3 regions of the Sinorhizobium terangae genome follow, and region 2 is predicted to be linked to each of the others. Evidence: predicted binding sites of a transcription regulator. Region 2 holds the regulator's gene; each other region holds the start of a gene.

Region 1 (6,296 bases), 1.9 Mb from region 2:
GCTATGCGGTCGCCGCAAACTATGCCGGCAACGACGAGAAGGCCCAGGCCTTCAAGCAGGAAACCGGCATCCCCGTCTACAAGTGGGATGTCTCCAACTACCAGGCCTGCGCCGAGGGCATCGCCAAGGTGGAGGCCGATCTCGGGCCGGTCGACGTCCTCGTCAACAATGCCGGCATCACGCGTGACGCGATGTTTCACAAGATGACGCCAGAACAATGGGGCGAAGTGATCAGCACCAATCTGACCGGCCTCTTCAACATGACCCATCCGCTCTGGTCGGGCATGCGCGACCGCGGCTTCGGACGCGTGATCAACATCTCCTCGATCAACGGTCAGAAAGGGCAGATGGGCCAGGCGAATTATTCGGCGGCAAAGGCGGGCGATCTCGGTTTCACAAAGGCACTCGCCCAGGAAGGCGCGGCAAAAGGCATTACCGTCAACGCGATCTGCCCCGGCTATATCGGCACCGAGATGGTAAGGGCGGTGCCGGAAAAGGTGCTCAACGAACGAATCATCCCGCAGATTCCGGTCGGGCGCCTCGGTGAACCGGAAGAAGTTGCGCGTTGCGTCGTATTCCTCGCATCCGACGATGCCGGCTTCATCACCGGCTCGACGATTTCGGCCAACGGCGGTCAGTTCTTCGTCTGAACCTGGCAAACGCCAGGACATTGTCATCTCTCGCGGCGCCTTTCGGGGCGCCGCTTGTGTTTCACGTCAGCGAAATTTGCCGGCTCGATGCAATGGTTAACGACGCAGCCTTGCGGCGTGCCGATCGGAAAAATCGGAACGCAATTCTATTGATCTGCGAGTACGAGGGCCACTATATGTTGTGGTGAACAAAACGAGAAAGCTGGCGCGTCAGCGATTCGTCGCCGATTCGTTCCGGCTTTGATCGAAAGGTTAATGCGGCGATTCTTATTCCTCGACTCGCCGAGTCCGAAAACGAATCCGGGTTAAAATTTTCTAAACTTTCCAGAGTCTTGGATTCGGAATCCTTGATGGCAATTAATGCTCTGGAAGGGAAAGTTAACGGCGCCGGCGGCATTCGTTTGCACGATGTTCCGGCAGATTCAGCATGTGGTGCGACTCATGCCGCGGCAATCTATATATAGCCGTGAACATACAGTGAATCGAGGCGAGTCAGCGATTCGTCGCTGATTCGTTCCACGGCTGTTCCGAGTGTTAATGCGGACGGCACCAAATGTGGCTCGGGGAGGAGGCCGCAAACGGTTTTAATTGCCCGCGCCCCTTGCGTTTGGCCCTGCGCGTGGGCATGTGTTCCCCGCCGGCACGCGAAAGCGCGCGGGCTCGTTGAGAATGCCAGGATCGGTGAAGTGTCCTTTCAATCCATGATCCTGAGTGGTCGCGGCGTGACCGCGGTGCTCGGGCCAACCAACACCGGCAAGACCCACTATGCGATCGAGCGCATGGTAGCCCATGAGAGCGGCGTCATCGGCCTGCCGCTGCGGCTGCTTGCGCGCGAGGTTTACACGCGTCTCGTCGAGAAGGTGGGCCACCACAATGTCGCGCTGATCACGGGTGAGGAGAAGATCGCGCCGCATCGGGCGCGCTATTCCGTCTGCACCGTCGAAGCCATGCCGCGCGAAACGACGGCGTCGTTCGTGGCGATCGACGAGGTGCAGCTGGCCGCCGACCTGGAGCGAGGCCATATCTTTACCGACAGGCTGCTGCATCTGCGCGGCCGCGACGAAACGCTGCTGCTCGGTGCCGCGACGATGCGGCCCATTCTCCAGCAGTTGCTGCCGGGGATCACCTTCATCGAGCGTCCGCGCTTGTCGCAGCTTCTCTATGCCGGATCGAAGAAGATTACCCGGCTTCCGCACCGTTCCGCGATCGTCGCTTTCTCGGCCGACGAGGTCTATGCCATCGCCGAGCTCATCCGACGCCAGCGCGGCGGTGCCGCCGTCGTGCTTGGGGCGCTGTCGCCTCGCACCCGCAACGCGCAGGTTGCGCTTTACCAGGAGGGCGACGTCGAGTACCTTGTGGCGACCGATGCCATCGGCATGGGGCTTAATCTCGACGTCGACCATGTCGCGTTTGCGCAGGACCGCAAGTTCGACGGTTACCAGTTCCGCAATCTCAATCCGGCAGAGCTTGCCCAGGTGGCAGGACGGGCGGGCCGGCATGTGCGGGACGGGACGTTCGGCGTCACCGGACGCGTCGATCCGTTCGAGAATGAGCTCGTGCATCGCGTCGAGTCGCACGAATTCGATCCGGTCAAAGTCTTGCAGTGGCGTTCGAAGGCAGTCGACTATTCTTCGTTGAAGGCGCTCAGGAAAAGTCTCGAGGCAGCGCCGGCCGTTGCCGGCCTGACCCGTGCCCTTCCGGCCGTCGACCAGCAGGCGTTGGAGCATCTGATGCGTTATCCCGAAATCGTGGACGTCGCCACCACGTCCGAGCGGGTCGAGACGCTGTGGGAGGCCTGCGCCCTGCCCGACTATCGGCGCATAACGCCGGCGCAGCACGCCGACCTGATTTCGACGATCTACGCCGATCTCGTCCGCGATGGCACGGTCAACGAAGACTTCATGGCCGAGCAGGTCCGCCGCGCGGATCACACAGATGGCGAGATTGACACACTTTCGGCGCGAATTGCGCAGATCAGGACTTGGACCTATGTGTCTAATCGGCCCGGATGGCTTGCCGATCCGACACACTGGCAAGAAAAGACGCGGGAAATCGAAGATCGATTGTCCGACGCGCTACATGAAAGGTTGACGAAACGCTTTGTTGATCGCAGGACATCTGTGCTCATGAAGCGCCTGAGAGAGAATGCGATGCTGGAAGCTGAAATCAGTGTGAATGGTGATGTCTTCGTCGAGGGGCACCACGTAGGCCAATTAACCGGTTTCCGGTTCACTTTGGCGGCCGGTGGTGAAGGGTCTGATGCGAAGGCCGTGCAGGGTGCTGCCCAGAAGGCGCTCGCGCTGGAATTCGAGGCGCGCGCCGCACGCCTGCATGCGGCCGGCAATGGTGATCTTGCGCTTTCGTCGGATGGCCTCGTACGCTGGCTCGGCGATCCTGTGGCACGGCTCGCCGCGAGCGATCACGTCATGCGTCCGCGCGTCATCCTGCTCGCCGACGAGCAGCTCCAGGCCAATGCCCGCGAGCATGTGCTCGCCCGGATCGAACGCTTCGTGAACCACCATATCGGCACGATATTGAAGCCGCTTGACGATATCTCCCGTGCGGAGGACCTCGAAGGTCTCGCCAAGGGCCTGGCTTTCCAGCTCGTCGAGAATCTCGGTGTGCTCTTCCGCCGCGACGTCGCCGAGGAGGTGAAGTCGCTCGACCAGGACGGTCGCGCTTCCATCCGCAAATACGGCGTTCGCTTCGGCGCCTATCACATCTTCCTGCCGGCTCTTCTGAAACCGGCGCCAGCGGAGCTCATCACGCTGCTTTGGGCACTGAAGAACGACGGACTCGACAAGCCCGGCTATGGCGAACTCATTCCGATGCTTGCCGCCGGCCGTACCTCCGTCGTCACCGATCCGTCTTTCGAACGGACATTCTACAAGCTCGCGGGCTTCCGCTTCCTCGGCAAACGCGCCGTGCGGATCGATATCCTCGAGCGGCTCGCCGATCTCATCCGTCCGCTCCTGCAGTGGAAGCCGGGCGCAGAGCCGCGTCCTGATGGCGCCTATGACGGCCGCCGCTTCATGGCGACGACCGCGATGCTGTCCATTCTCGGTGCAACGCCCGACGACATGGAGGAAATCCTGAAGGGCCTTGGCTATCGCGCCGACAGCGTGACCGCCGAAGAGGCGGCCGCTTTCCTCGCAAGCCAGAACGGCGATGCGACCCCGGCGGAGACGCCGGTCGAAACTGTGGCAACCGAGAACGCAGATACGGATGTGAAGGGCGAGATTGAGCCGGCCGGTGTGGCGCAGACGGACGCGGCCGCGGCCGAAGCAACCGACGACGCGCCGGCGGAAGCAAGCCCGGCGGAAGAGCCTGCCGAAGTAAGGCCCGTGCTCCTCTGGCGTCCCGGCACGCGCCAGGACAACCAGCGCCAGGGCGGCCGCCACCAGGGTGACCATCGCCGTGGTGGCCAGCGGCATGGCCAGGGTGAAGGCAGAGAGGGTGGCCGCAAGGGCGGCGCGCCCATGCGCGGCAAGGCACAGGAGAGCAGACCGGGCGGCGGCCAGCGCAAGGATCGGCCCGATCGCCACGACCGGGGCGCCAAGCCCGGCGGCCAGAAGTTCGAGGGACGCCCGCCACGCAAGGAAAAGCCGCTGGATCCGGATTCGCCCTTTGCGAAACTTGCCGCGCTCAAGGAGCAACTGAAAAAGTAGGAAGGCAATGGAGAAACAGCCAGCGTCTGCGCCCGCACCTCGTCAGCGGCTCGACAAGTGGCTGTTCTTCGCGCGGCTGATCAAATCGCGCTCGCTTGCCCAAAAGGCGATCGAGGCCGGTCATGTCGCGATCAACGGCGCGCGGGTGACGCAATCGTCCGCTCAGGTAAAGGCCGGAGATACGCTTGAATTGGCACTCGAGCGGCGGGATCTCGTTCTTCGCGTGCTCTTGCCCGGAACACGGCGGGGGCCCTACGAAGAGGCCCGCCTGCTCTACGAGGACCTGACCCCGCCGGCCTCGTCCCGGAGGCTCACGGCTTTTGAGCAGGCGACGCGTGAGCGAGGTGCCGGGCGACCGACGAAGCGGGAGCGGCGCGATACGGATCGCCTTAAGCCCGATTTCGGCGAGGACGATTGAGCCGCGGGCGGCGGTCACCATGCCGCCTGGCCCGTGAAAAATCGGCGAAATCAACGATTTTGGATCGAAGCGATCGAAAATCATTCCACTCTGGAAAACTCTGCCTGCTTCCCGGCAAACGGCGCATGGATTATTCTTGCAAAGGGCCCTCAAAGCCGTTACCTGACAAACCACGTTGAATGGCATTCGGGGTCTGCTTCGGCAGCTATGCGCGCCGGACATTCCTAGCATGCACGGACGATGGGCATCACCATTGGTTGCCGTCTGCCATCAAATGTGAGCTTGGCTGGAGTACCTCATGACGTATGTCGTGACCGACAATTGCATTCGCTGCAAGTATACGGACTGCGTGGAAGTCTGCCCGGTGGATTGCTTCTATGAAGGGGAGAATTTCCTCGTCATCCACCCGGACGAGTGTATCGATTGCGGGGTGTGTGAGCCGGAATGTCCGGCCAATGCGATCAAGCCGGATACCGAGCCGGGGCTCGACATGTGGTTGAAATTGAACGCTGATTTTGCGACGAAGTGGCCGAATATCACGGTCAAGCGGGATCCTCTGCCCGAGGCGAAGGAGATGGACGGCGTCGAGGGCAAATACGACAAGTATTTCTCTGCCGAGCCGGGACAGGGTGACTGAAGCAATCGTCCGTGCTTGGTTCGCCGGCGCTGACGAACGGATACAAAGCGAGGGCCGAAATCTGGGGAAATCCGGCCTCAGCCTCACAATTGTGTGCGTGGTGGCTTGATCGCTGCCATGCAGCAAATTATTGATTTGCGCACTTTTTTGTGATAGCTTCCTGTTACTGATCCACCGAGGGTGTTTTTGCGCGCCCGAAAACCATCACGAAAGCAAACGATCTCCACGGCGCGGCTCTTTCCCAAATAAGCAACGTTCCGTTGCCTGTGACCGCGTTCCATGAGGCCATTTGCGTTCCGTTGGACGGACCAGGATTGACCCCACCCGGCGGTATCCCCGTCTATCCCGGGCCTGACCGACCCGGCCCCGGCCTTTGAGAGGCCGGGTGCGCAATAGGGAGTTTTTGAAACGAATGACGACCCAGCAGAAAAAATCTTCAACGCGCCAAGGCTTCAAGACCGGTGAATCGATCGTATATCCGGCTCACGGTGTTGGCCAGATCGTTGCGATTGAGGAGCAGGAAGTCGCTGGCATGAAGCTCGAGCTTTTTGTCATCGATTTCGAGAAGGACAAGATGCGTCTCAAGGTGCCGGTGGCGAAAGCCGTCAGCATCGGCATGCGCAAGCTGTCCGAAACCGATTTCGTCGATCGTGCGCTGAAGGTCGTGCAGGGCAAGGCACGCGTGAAGCGGACCATGTGGTCCCGTCGTGCCCAGGAATACGATGCCAAGATCAATTCCGGCGATCTCATCTCCATCGCGGAAGTGGTGCGCGATCTCTATCGCGCGGAAAACCAGCCGGAACAGTCCTATTCCGAACGCCAGCTTTATGAGGCCGCTCTTGACCGCATGGCGCGCGAAATCGCTGCCGTCAACAAGATGTCGGAAACGGAGGCGGTACGTCTCGTCGAAGCCAACCTGAACA
Region 2 (6,296 bases):
GCTCGACGAGTTCGATGCCATGATCCGCCATCTTCAGGATCGCAGTTACCGCATCCTTCGGCGAATAGGACTGGTTGGCATCGATCGTCAAATGCACGTCCGGACCAACCTCGGCACGGATGGCCGCGACCCGCGCGACATCCTCATCGACATCGCCGTGCACCTTGATCTTCAGGTAACGATATCCCTGGTCGACCAGGAGTCTTGCCTGAACTGCCATCTTGTCCGGCGACTTGATGGCGAGAATGCGCAGGATCGGCACCTCACTGCGCCGTTTGCCGCCGATGAGCGTCGCGAGCGGGACATTCAGAATCCTTGCCAGAAGATCGTGGAGCGCACAGTCGACGGCGGCCTTCGCCTGCGGAGCCCCACGCAGCCTGCGGTCGAGCAGCTGCATGATGGCGCCGATCTCGTCAACACGACTACCGAGCACCAAGGCACGGAAGTGACCGAGCTCCGCGACGAGCGTGGACTTGATCGAGCCCATATGGGCCGTGGCCGAGGCATAGCCGAACCCCTCGGCCTCTGCCGTCGCGACGCGCAGGATGACACCTTCCGTGTTTGGCTTGGCGCCAAGCGCGAACTTCCATTCCGGATCGTCCTTCTTCAGGACCACCGGCTCGACATCGAATGCGACAATTTCCATGATTCAGCTCCCGTTGCGCAAAACGTCGGCAGAGCAGAATTCTCAGGCGCTTCCGGCCTCGCTGTTGATCGCGATGACGCGGCGGCCGAGATAGTGGGCCTCGGGGCCGTAGAGCAGGTCGCGCACGTCGGCAGGGGTCAACAGTTTGATGAGCTGGTCGGTCTGGCCGCTCAGCGGCAGCACCAGCCCGCCCGCCTGCGCAAGGTCGAGAACGACGTCCATGTCCTTCTCGTGCCAGGTGAAACGGGTACCGTCCCAGCGTTCCAGCGTGTTGTTGTAGCCCGGGCTCTTCAGCAGAATTTCGCGCATGCGCTGCGCATCGACGCCGTAGCGCTTGGCAAGGAGCAGCGCTTCGTAGTTGCCGACGCAATGGATCCAGTGCAGCAGATTGTTGCAGGCCTTGGCGAGCTGTCCGGAGCCGATCTCGCCGACGTGCAGAACGTCGCGGCTGTAGCTCATCAACACCGGACGCGCCTTCTCGACATCGGCCTCACGTCCACCGCAGAGTGAAAGCAGCGTGCCCTCGCGCGCTCCCTCCAGGCCATAGACGACCGGCGCGTCGATGAAATTCACACCATAGCTGTCACAGTAATCGCTGAGTTCGCGCATCGTGCCCGGATTGTTGGTCGCGGCAATCGCAATGACCGAGCCCTTCTTGGCGATGGGCGCCAACTCCCTGGTCACCGCGCGCGACTGATCATCGGTCGCGACGACGGCGATGAAAACGTCGGCCATCGTCGCGAGATCGGCGAGGTCTTTTGCAGCCGTGATGCCCGCGGCGGATGCCTTGGCGAGGCATTCCGCATCAAGGTCGTAGGCAGCTACGGCGAAGCCCGCCTTCAGCACATGCGACGCCATGGCCAATCCCATTGCGCCGACGCCCACGAATCCAACTCTTGCCGACATGCAATCCTCCCCTCCTGCCTTGGAAAAATGCCAGCCGAAACCGTTGGGACACGCATGAGCGCTCCCTGAAGGCCAACAATGATCATGCGATGATTGAAATCCGGACTATCCGGAAATGCTCCTCCTCGACCGTCGCTTCGATTGTGCGACACCGTCTCCTCACGGCTTCGTACAACCCCGTCCTCAAGGACTTCCCGCTTCGGCCTTCCCTGGGCAAATCGATCGTAACCGCCGGGAATGATCGAAGTCTGCGTTTCGGAAGTTCTAAAATCAAGAAGAATGATTTGATATCGTTCAAACCAGAAGTTAGAACTGACTATCGTCAAATCCAGTTTCTCGGGGAGGTGAAATATGGATCTGCGTTCGGTCAATCGGTTCCTTGCAGTCGCTGAACTGGGCAGCCTGAACAAGGCCGCGCAGCGCCTCAATCTTTCCCAGCCGGCACTTTCGAAAAGTATCCAAATGCTTGAATATGCTTTCGGAGTGCCGCTGCTCGACCGCGGCCCGCGCGGCATCACGCTCACTTCCTTTGGCGAGGCGGTCTTCGATCATGCCCGGCGCATTGCCGCGGAGATGCGCAAGATGGAAAGCGAAATCAAAGCGATCCGCACGCTTGGATCGGGCGAGATCAACGTCGGCGCTCCGCTTGGCCCTGACAGCCGCACGCTCGCTTTTGCGATCCTCAGGCTCGTGACTGACGAGCGGCGTCTGACCATCAACATTGCCAATGGCACTCGCAGTGACCTGATCCGCCCATTGCTGCTCGGCGATCTCGACTTCCTGATCGCGACCCTCTTCGAGCCGGAGGATCTTCCGCCCGATGTCGAGCAGAGCGAGCTCTATCTCGATTCCATGATCCTCGTCGTACGCGCCGGTCACCCTATGCTTGACGGTCACCAGATCGAACTCAAGGACCTGGCCCAGTACCCTTGGGTGGTATTGACCGGCAACCGCGACCTCGAAGGCGCGCTGCGCAAGATCGTAGGCATGGAGTTCAATAAATCGGTTCTGCGCAGCGGCTCTCCGATGTTCGTCAAGAACATTCTCCAGAAGAGCGAGTTCATCGGCCTTGTGCGCCAGGACGCCGTCCGAATAGAGCTCGAAACAGGTTCGTTGGTCGAGATCGATATATCCGGCCAGCTTGACATCCAGGAGCTCGTGCCGGCGCAAAAGGTGGGATTGATCTTCCGATCCGACGTTTCAATTCCGGTGGCGAGCCAGGCCTTGATCCAGGAGATCACAACCGCGACACGCGCAAGCTCCGGAGCCCTCACCAGCCTGACCGACCGGCCAGGGTCGCGGCTCTAACTTTTGCATCGTTAGCGGGATAGCAGTCTGCCGAGCGACCGACCGCTTTTCAGCGGGAATACGCGACGACTGGGAAAATTCACGGAATTTTAGGCACTTGCGGAACACATATGGAACATATAGTGTCTGTTCTTGATTTGTTTCGCGATTCTGGAGTGACGCGCCATGCTAACCCGCAAGCAACAGGAATTGCTTCTGTTCATTCACGAACGAATGAAGGAATCCGGGGTGCCGCCGTCCTTCGATGAGATGAAAGACGCGCTGGACCTCGCCTCCAAGTCGGGCATCCACCGGTTGATTACAGCGCTCGAGGAACGTGGGTTCATTCGCCGCCTTCCCAACCGGGCGCGCGCACTTGAAGTCATCAAGCTGCCTGAGGCCTATACAACGAGCCCGCAGCCTCGGCGTGGCTTCTCGCCAAGCGTGATCGAAGGCAGCCTGGGCAAGCCGCCTGCCGCGCCGGCCGCCGCGCCGAAATCGCCGCCACCGAGCGATACCGCATCCGTTTCGGTGCCGGTCATGGGACGAATCGCGGCCGGTGTTCCGATCTCCGCGATCCAGAACAACACGCACGACATTTCCATCCCGGCCGAGATGTTGGGCAGTGGCGAACACTACGCGCTCGAAATCAAGGGCGACTCGATGATCGAAGCGGGTATCTTCGACGGCGACACTGTGATCATTCGGAATGCAAACACGGCTAATCCCGGCGACATCGTCGTTGCACTGGTCGACGATGAAGAGGCAACGCTCAAACGGTTCCGCAGAAAGGGCGCGTCCATTGCGCTCGAAGCGGCCAACCCGGCCTATGAAACGCGGATATTCGGGCCGGACCGCGTCAAGATCCAGGGCAAGCTCGTTGGCCTCATTCGCCGCTATCACTAAGCGCGTCGCGTTAAATCGGACTTATGTGACGCGCCTTAGATCAGTGCTTTTGTGCATCTCGTTGCCCCAACCACGGCACACTTTTGAGCGACACGCATTCGTTTGACGATGTAAGCGGTATTCGAGCCTGGTTGCAGGAGGCGGTGGCGTTTAGAAGCTGCTGGTCGGATGTTCTTTTTGAGCGCGAGACCTGACCTACCGGCTTCTCAGGATTCCTACCGTTGTTTCCGTGGTCGCAGCCGAATGCGGGCACGCCACGGAAGGCCCCTCGCCCAGACACTCGCGAAGCGTCTGGATTGGACCAAGATCATCGATTTTCTTGAGATAAGATCCCTTTGAGGCCTCAGGCGTCGAAGAACCACTGGCCTGCAATACCTCCAGCACCGCGCCGTTGGCCTGCTGCATGTTTTAGTCCGAGTCGACAACGATTTAGAAAACATGCAGTAGAGCGAGGCAAACGTTCAGCAGGAAGAAAAAGCCGGCCCATGCCCTTCGGCAGAGACCGGCGAGTGTACAAACCGCGCTTCAAAGCAAAAACTCGTTGTAAATGATATCGAGGGAGTTTAGGGGCGACACCTGCCATGATCCATGGACCTTAGTCCTACGGGACGTTGCCAAAGGTCTTAGGATTGTTGTGCGGTCCGCTCTTCGGCATGTAGCTATGACCGCGCGCAGGCGACATCCATGCCGGCGATCGAGGCGTTGGGGTGACCAGAGCCCGCTCGGCTGTCCCTTCGAGCCGCTATGGGACCTTCGTTGGAAAGAGTGCCGGACTGACGAGGTCATGACATATGGCCTCGATCCTTGCCCTGGTGATGAGGCTTAGGCAATTCTCGCAATCTGCTTGAAGCGGATATGTTAAGCTATTGATTTTGTTTGGAGGCCTCGCCCGGAATTGAACCGGGGTACAAGGATTTGCAGTCCTCTGCGTCACCACTCCGCCACGAGGCCTCTCGCGCTCGATCGATCAAGCGATGGCCGGCGTTTAGAACGAATCTATGAGGAGCGCAAGGGGGAAGGACTCGAAAAAGGTAGAACGTACGAAGGCATTCACCGTTCTCCCCAGCAATCCCCAGCGGCATCCAATCGGCGGATTCGTCAGCCGCCCCGCTGCCTCCAGACATCGGTTCCGCGTGCCAAGTTCAGGACTTTCCGGACGAATTTTGCTGGCCGCGCCAGCGTGCCCACCAGACCGCCAGTTTGCGGCGACGCCGGCGGATCGCCGGTATGTCGTGAGAGAGCACAAGCAGCCCCAGAGGAATCATCCAGAAACCGAGCACCGGCAGGAAGCCCAACACGCCGCCCACGATAAGAAGCGAGCCAAGCAGAATTCTAAGCACCGGCGAGTTGGGCAAGCTTATACGCCATTTTCCGAGAACGATCTCACGTGTCTGCGGATCGATGCCGAAATGTCGTTCTTTCCTGGCGTTCGTCATTATTGCTCTTTCATGCTCCTCCCCCAGAATTGGGGCCTTCTCCACAGCCTCGCAACCGACGTTGTCATTTTTTTTGAAAAACCGCTTGGCAAATCGAAAAAGCATTTGTATTAGCAGCCTCACTTCTGCGGCGCAGATGATCCCTGGTAGCTCAGCGGTAGAGCACTCGACTGTTAATCGATAGGTCGCCGGTTCGAATCCGGCCCGGGGAGCCAGTTTCAAAGAGCCATTCGCGGCAAGTACGCGAATGGCTCTTTTCGTTTGTCAGTATAAAACGCGTCGCCTTCGATCGGACTCATGTGACGCGCTTTAGGTCATTTGCTTTTATGCATGTCGTTGTCCCAAAACCGCTGCACACTTTTGGGCGACATGCATTAGTCCCGAAGGTTCCTCATGCGTGTTGCATGGCTTTTCCTGGCTCTCGCGATCGCGACCGAGGTCGCTGGCCTCACCGCGATGAAGGCCGCGTCCGCCTCCGGCTCCTATGCCGGACATGCGATCATGTATGCATCGATTGCGCTCTCATACGTATTCCTCGCCAGGGCCGTGAAGACGATCTCTGTCGGCGTCGCCTATGCCATCTGGGAAGGGTCAGGTGTCGCCCTCATCACGCTGGTCTCGGTGTTCGTCTTTGGCCATGCACTGAGCGGCCGTGAAATGCTGGGCCTGTCGATGGCCATCGTCGGGATACTGCTCGTCAACGCGGGCGAGGCACCGGAAGAGGAAGCGGCGGGAGAAGCGGCCCGATGAGCGCCAACAGCTTCTATTTCGCTTTCGCGGTTATGGCCGGCGTCCTCGACGTCGCTGCGAATCTGGCTTCCACGAAGTCGAACGGCTTTGCACGGCGCGGCTGGGGCGTGCTTTCGATTCTCCTGGTACTTGCCGCCTTCGCGCTGCTTGCGGAGGCGGTCAAGGGCATGGAACTTGCCATCGCCTATGCGGTGCTCGGTGCCACCGGCATCTTCGGCACCGCGATCTGCGGGCGTCTCTTCTTCGGTCAGAAGCTGAAACCGGTCGGCTGGCTCGGCCTGTCGCTCGTCTTCGGTGCGGTTCTCGTGCTTCACACCGCCTGACGCGACCGCCCCTTCGTTCTGGATTGCGACTTTTTCGCCGTG
Region 3 (6,296 bases), 880 kb from region 2:
GGAAGAGCAGGATATATACGACGTGCCGTCCTCCGGATTGCATGGCAAGCCATTTTCGCTAGCAAGGTCATTTGAGAGCCGCTTCGGGGGGTGCCGCGGACAAGACAGGCACCCCATTCTTGCAGTAGCAAGCGACTACTCCGCAGCCGGCCGATTGCCGGCCGCCACCCAGGCGGGAACAAGCTCAGTCGACAGTTTGCGCACCGCACGAACATTGACCATGTCGCTGAGCCGCATATTCGCGCGGGCGACGGCGATTGCATCTCGCTTCTGCATCAGGAATCCCGTCTCAAGCGGGCGTGCCCTGCGCGAGAGACGACTTAACAGCGGACGGCGATGCATTCGTGAGGGAGAGAACCGCGCCGGGTTTCTGTTGAGCGACACATATTCGAGAAGCTCGTCCACCCATCTTCCGGTCGGTCGTGCGCCCGGCTCCAGGAGCATTACCCATTCCCCCCGGGCAGAACGGACAATGTCGCCCAAATCCCAATCGACACAGAAACGGCACCCGGCAGCATCGGCGACGCGCGACGAACCGTCCTTTGAACCGTGATCGAGAATGATGACGTCGCTGACGAGGCCCTCCACAGCGCCGGCAACAAGCACGGACAGCGTCTGCGCAAGCTCGGCCTCGTTGTCCCGTGTTTCCATGATGATCGTCAGCATAGTCGTTCCTACCGCATTGCACTCACAAATGCTACAGCCATCGGGGTCGCCCGCTTCGCCGCTCCGGTGCGATCTTCCGTCGCTCAAATTCTAAAGATTTGTTCTTGCTTTGTTCTCGCTTCTGCGATAGGAAAATAATCAGGACGAAACGAAGCCCCGTCTCTTCCGAGGAGATATCGATGACCGAGCTGTCTCAATTGAGGCAGGGCGCCTTTGCGCCCGCCAACACCGCGGACAAGGCCGAAGCAATGATCAAGGGGACGGGCCTGAGGATCGACATCGATCGCCGGCGTGGCCGCGGCGCGGGCCTGAACATGTCCGGCCGCTTCGAACCGCAATCGCGTGAGGTCTTCGACGACGGTTGGGAGAGCATCGAGGAACTGCCGCCCTTCAAGACGGAAGTCCAGGTCGAGAAGCCACGTGCGGTTATCACGCGCAACGAATCTCCGGACATTGGTTTCGACCGCTCGATCAATCCTTACCGCGGTTGCGAGCACGGCTGCATCTACTGTTTCGCGCGCCCGACCCATGCCTATATGGGCCTCTCGGCGGGCCTCGATTTCGAGTCCAAAATTTTCGCCAAGCCCGATGCCCCGCGTCTGCTGGAACGGGAGTTGGCGAGGCCCGACTATAAGGTTCGTCCGATCGCGATCGGCACCAATACCGACCCCTACCAACCGATCGAGAAGGAATGGCGGATCATGCGCCAGATCCTCGAAGTGTTGAAGGCGGCAAACCACCCTGTGATGATCGTCACCAAGTCGGCCATGGTGACACGCGACATCGATCTGCTTGCCCCGATGGCGGAAATGGGATTGGCGCGGGTCGGCATTTCGGTGACCACGCTCGATCGAAAACTGGCGCGCACGATGGAACCGCGGGCATCGACGCCGGCAAAGCGGCTCGAGGCGATCCGCGCCATCTCGGATGCAGGTATTCCCGCCGGTGTTCTGGTTTCACCGATCATCCCGGCGCTGAACGACCATGAGATCGAGCGCGTGCTCGATTCGGCGAAGGCGGCGGGCGCGTCGGAAGCGAGCTACGTGCTGTTGCGGCTGCCACTCGAGGTAAGCCCGCTCTTTCGCGATTGGCTGCTGCGGAATTATCCGGACCGCTACCGCCACGTCATGTCGCTGATCCGCTCCATGCGTGGCGGCAAGGACTATGACGCCGAGTTCGGCAAGCGCATGAAAGGGGCTGGCCCCTATGCCTGGCAGATCGGCCGGCGCTTCGAGCTTGCTGCCAAGCGCCTGGGGCTCAACCTGACGCGCCGGCAATTGCGCAATGACGTCTTCGTGCCGCCACTCGGAATGGGAGTTCAACTGTCACTGCTTTAGGTCAGCGCACCCCCTGAGACTTCTCGCCAAATACAAGCCGATCTCCTCTCCGACAGGAGTTCGATAGCATCGTTCAAGCAAAATCTCGGTTCCGGCGCCCTCCCCTGCCTCGTGATGGCGCTGGTTTTCCTCCCGGTTACCGCCGCACTCGTACCGGGGGGCTTGAAGGGAATCGGGCGAATATGCGAGGGTCCCCGCATGTCACGTCGCAATTCGCCCGATTCCCCACTCTTTCCCATCGAGCTGCCCGTCCCTGATTTCGGCTTCGAGCTTGCCGCCCGCCGCGATGGTTTTTGGCCTGTCGCCGGCGCGGACGAGGCGGGGCGGGGACCCTTGGCCGGCCCCGTCGTTGCTGCGGCGGTCATTCTCGATCCGGACGCCATTCCGAATGGTCTGAACGACAGCAAGCTCCTGAGCGCCGAGCAGCGCGAAGCACTATTTGAGCAAATTCTCGCGACGGCGACGGTGTCGATCGCCTCGTCTTCGGCGACACGCATCGACACGACCGATATTCTCAAGGCAAGCCTCGACGCGATGCGGCGGGCCGTCGATGGTCTTTCCACGACCGCGCGTTTCCTGCTCGTCGACGGCCGTGATGTTCCGCCGGGAATTTCCTGCCACGCCAAAGCGATCATCAAAGGCGATTCCCGGTCGATGTCGATCGCTGCTGCATCGATCGTCGCCAAGGTGACTCGCGATCGGATGATGGCGCGCGCCGATGTCACTTTCCCGGCCTATGGCTTCGCCATTCATGCCGGCTATGCCACCACAAAGCATCGAAACGCCATCGACAGCCACGGCCCCTGCTCGCTGCACCGAATGAGTTTCCGGCCCTTTCGCCAGGTTTGATGCCTTCGACCAGCAATCGACAGGTGGCGCGCCAGAGCATTTTGCAGTCAGGTGAAATCACCTGACGTCGCGCAAATGCGGCAAAAGCAAACGGATAAAGCGGTGGCGCGAACGCACGTAAGCGCATCCCGCGCTATAACGCGGCCCGTCTTCGAGACGCGCAAAGATGGCTGCAGCACATTGAATTGGCCGCCGAGCGAGCTTCCCCCCAAGGGTTGGACTGGCGCCGCGATAACTCCCCTCGCCGTCGACGTGCGGCAATCGCTCGCCTCAGACACTCGCGGCATGCAAAAACCCCCGAAAGTGGAGGTCCAACTTTCGGGGGTCAATTCGCGAGGTGACGCCTTCTTTGAATTTTCAGATCGTTGCCGTCTCAGTTGAGCCGAGTCTTGACCTCGCCGAGCGCCTTCTTGAACAGCGTATCCTGCGCATCGGCATCGGTCTTGGTCGACAAGACCTTCTCTGCGGCGCTGATCGCCAGATCAACGGCTGCCGAACGGACCGCATTGATCGCGTCGCTTTCGGCCTGCTTGATCTTCTGTTCGGAAAGTGCCGTGCGGCGCGCGACATATTCCTCGGTCTTCTGCTTGGCTTCCGCCGTCAGCATTTCCGCTTCCCGCTGCGCGGCGGCAACGATGCTGGCGGCCTCGGCCTCAGCGTCCTTGCGCTTGCGCTGATACTCGGCCACCAGGCTCTGGGCCTCTTCGCGCAGGCGCTTGGCTTCCGCCAGTTCGTTGCCGATCTTGTTGGCGCGAGCGTCGAGCGCGCTGGCCATCATCCCCGGAACCTTCAGATAGGCGATGAGGGCCAGGAAGAGGATCAGGCCGATAAGGGCGTAGAAAGTAGCATCAAGTGCCATCGTTCATTGTTCCTCAGTTGCCTGCCGATGCCTTGACGGCGGCAGCGATCTCGGCCTTGGTGACGGTTCCACCGATCAGTTGCTTGACGACCGCGGTTGCCGTTTCCTCGGCGATCGCGCCGACATCGGCGAGCGCCTTGGACTTGATATCGGCAATGCGCGTTTCAGCGGCGGTGATCTTCTTCGCCAAGTCGGCCTCAACCGCAGTCCGGTCGGCGCTGGCCTTCGCCTTGGCAGCCTCGCGTGCCGTATCGGCGATCGAATGGCCCTTGGCCTTGGCGGTTGCCAGTTCCTGCTCGTAGGACGCGATCGCAGCGTCGGCTTCGCCTTTGAGGCGGGACGCTTCATCCAGGTCCTGAGCGATCCGGTCGTGGCGGGTCTCGAGAATGCCGCCAATACGCGGAATGATGACCTTCGACATCAATAGATAGAAGAGGCCGAACGTGATCGCGAGCCAAAGCAACTGCGATGCGAAATGGCTCGAATCGAAGGGCGGGAACACGCCCGTGCCGTGTTCGCCTTCGGGGGCCACACCCGTTTCGGTGTGCACCTCGCCGGCTGCAGCGGGTTCGTGCGCTTCGCCTTCAGTGGTGGTTGACTGGGCATAAGCCGCGGTCACAAACATGCTCACCTCCAGGTGCACTCAAGAATATGCGTGACCGCGGCCCCTGCTGGAGGCCGCGGTCAAAACTTCGGTCCGTATTAGACGGCGAAGAGGAGGAGCAGGGCTACGAGTAGCGAGAAGATGCCCAGAGCTTCCGTAACGGCGAAGCCGAATACGAGGCGGCCGAACTGGCCGTCAGCAGCCGACGGATTGCGCAGAGCGCCGGACAGGTAGCTGCCGAAGATGTTGCCGAGGCCGAGAGCCGTGCCGGCCATACCAAGGCATGCAAGACCTGCACCGATGAACTTTGCTGCTTCCGCTTCCATGATTGACTCCTTCGAATGGTGTTGCGGCTTAGATTTGCGCTTCCGGCGGCTTGTCCGACCGGAAGCCAGCGACTGTTATTCCCTAGTGGCTTCCCGGATGGACGGCGTCGTTGAGGTACATGCAGGTCAGCACCGCAAAGACATAGGCCTGGAGGAAGGCGACCAGGAATTCAAGACCGGTGAGAGCGACGGTCATGAGGAGCGGCAGGACCGCGCCGCCGATGCCGAGCGCGCCAAACGCGCTGAGCGAGGCGACGAAGCCTGCGAAGACCTTCAGCGTGATGTGGCCGGCCAGCATGTTGGCGAAGAGACGGACCGAGAGGCTGATCGGACGGGAAAGGAACGAGATGACTTCGATCGACACCACCAGCGGCAGAAGCGCACCCGGCACCCCATGCGGCACGAAAAGCTTAAGGAAGCTCAGGCCGTGCTTATAGAAGCCGTAGAGAATGACCGTGCCGATCACGAAGACGGCGAGTGCGAAGGTAACGATGATCTGGCTGGTGACGGTGAAGAAATAGGGAAACATGCCGAGCAGGTTCGCCGTCAGGATGAACATGAACAGCGAGAACACCATCGGGAAGAATTTCATCCCGTGGCTTCCGGCGCCCTCGCGCAGCATCGAGGCGATGAATTCATAGGACATTTCCGAGACCGACTGCATGCGCGTCGGGATCAGGCCGCGCTGCGAGGTCGTCAGATAGAGAAAGCCGGCAGCCGCACCGACGGTCGCGACCATGAACAGCGACGCATTGGTGAACGAAAAGTCAATTCCGCCAATCTCGATCGGGACAATCTTGTTGACCAGGAACTGGTGGGTCGGATCGTTTGACACCGCGCTTCTCTTTCGTTTTGCCCGCCCGCGAGCGGAAATCGTGTTCATTCGGGCAACGCCTCAGGCGCCATCCCCGTCCTTCTTGTCATTTCCAGGGCTGCGTCTTCCCTGGTCCGGCGTTGCCACCAGCCCGGCCGACCGCAGCACATTCAAGACGCCGGCACAGAACCCGAGAAGCAGCAAGACGATCATGCCCCACGGCCCTGTACCCGCAAAGTGGTCCAAAAGATAGCCCAGAAACGCCCCGACCACGATGCCGGCGATGAACTCGCTCGAGAGCTTCATCGCCGCCGCGTAGCCTTGCCGACTTTCCGCAGCGCGCGTCTCGACGTCGTCCGACTTGTCCGTCCGCTTGGACGCGATGTCGTCGCCAAGGCGCTTCAGCCGCGCTTCCAGACTTTCTTCCGGCTTCTCCGTCACATGGCTCCCCTTTGCAGTCCCCACGCGGTCTTAAACGCGATCTCGGTCATACAAACGGCCGGTGTTCAAGCCACGCTTCGGCCCCATTTGAAGTCGCGCGCAACATAGTTTTAGGCACCCGCATAGTCAAGGCATACGAGCCCCTTCGACGTGGACAATATTTCTCCATGATTTCAGATGGTTAGCCAGAATATTGGCAAGCTGCGGCAAAGCGGCAACGAGAATCGGCGGCGACCGGACTGTATCAGGTAACCGCGCGGCGCCAGATCATCCGGCGGAGTCGAGACTGTCTATCAGCTCCAGCCGCCGCCATAGGTGCGATAGAAGATGTGCAAGCCGATCTTGCCGACGCGCTTCATGGTTTTTGCCCAGGCCGGGTTCACATAGGTCGCGTGATAAT

Evidence for each region. The regulator LexA, encoded in region 2, represses DNA repair genes until DNA is damaged. The targets are predictions, from matches to a motif close to TGTTCNNNNTGTGTTCNG.
Region 1: QA637_RS16305 (helicase-related protein) is a predicted target of LexA. The motif match lies at 1,163-1,180, and genes of this name have one in related genera.
Region 3: QA637_RS02265 (PA0069 family radical SAM protein) is a predicted target of LexA. The motif match lies at 766-783, and genes of this name have one in related genera.

Annotation. Positions count from the first base shown of each region.
Region 1 covers NZ_CP121659.1:3,429,925-3,436,220, reverse strand. The annotation lists gene phbB (beta-ketoacyl-ACP reductase) at 1-650, shown strand, start outside; gene QA637_RS16305 (helicase-related protein) at 1,352-4,318, shown strand; gene QA637_RS16300 (RNA-binding S4 domain-containing protein) at 4,326-4,736, shown strand; gene fdxA (ferredoxin FdxA) at 5,035-5,373, shown strand; gene QA637_RS16290 (CarD family transcriptional regulator) at 5,786-6,296, shown strand, end outside.
Region 2 covers NZ_CP121659.1:1,357,875-1,364,170, reverse strand. The annotation lists gene QA637_RS06545 (mandelate racemase/muconate lactonizing enzyme family protein) at 1-646, opposite strand, end outside; gene QA637_RS06540 (NAD(P)-dependent oxidoreductase) at 689-1,552, opposite strand; gene QA637_RS06535 (LysR family transcriptional regulator) at 1,904-2,860, shown strand; gene lexA (transcriptional repressor LexA) at 3,026-3,745, shown strand; tRNA gene QA637_RS06525 (tRNA-Cys) at 4,623-4,696, opposite strand; gene QA637_RS06520 (hypothetical protein) at 4,888-5,181, opposite strand; tRNA gene QA637_RS06515 (tRNA-Asn) at 5,322-5,396, shown strand; gene QA637_RS06510 (SMR family transporter) at 5,575-5,931, shown strand; gene QA637_RS06505 (SMR family transporter) at 5,928-6,254, shown strand; gene QA637_RS06500 (SDR family NAD(P)-dependent oxidoreductase) at 6,242-6,296, opposite strand, start outside.
Region 3 covers NZ_CP121659.1:481,730-488,025, reverse strand. The annotation lists gene QA637_RS02270 (glycosyltransferase family protein) at 136-666, opposite strand; gene QA637_RS02265 (PA0069 family radical SAM protein) at 846-2,003, shown strand; gene QA637_RS02260 (ribonuclease HII) at 2,202-2,852, shown strand; gene QA637_RS02255 (F0F1 ATP synthase subunit B) at 3,226-3,711, opposite strand; gene QA637_RS02250 (F0F1 ATP synthase subunit B) at 3,725-4,336, opposite strand; gene QA637_RS02245 (F0F1 ATP synthase subunit C) at 4,414-4,641, opposite strand; gene QA637_RS02240 (F0F1 ATP synthase subunit A) at 4,724-5,476, opposite strand; gene QA637_RS02235 (AtpZ/AtpI family protein) at 5,537-5,896, opposite strand; gene QA637_RS02230 (cell wall hydrolase) at 6,190-6,296, opposite strand, start outside.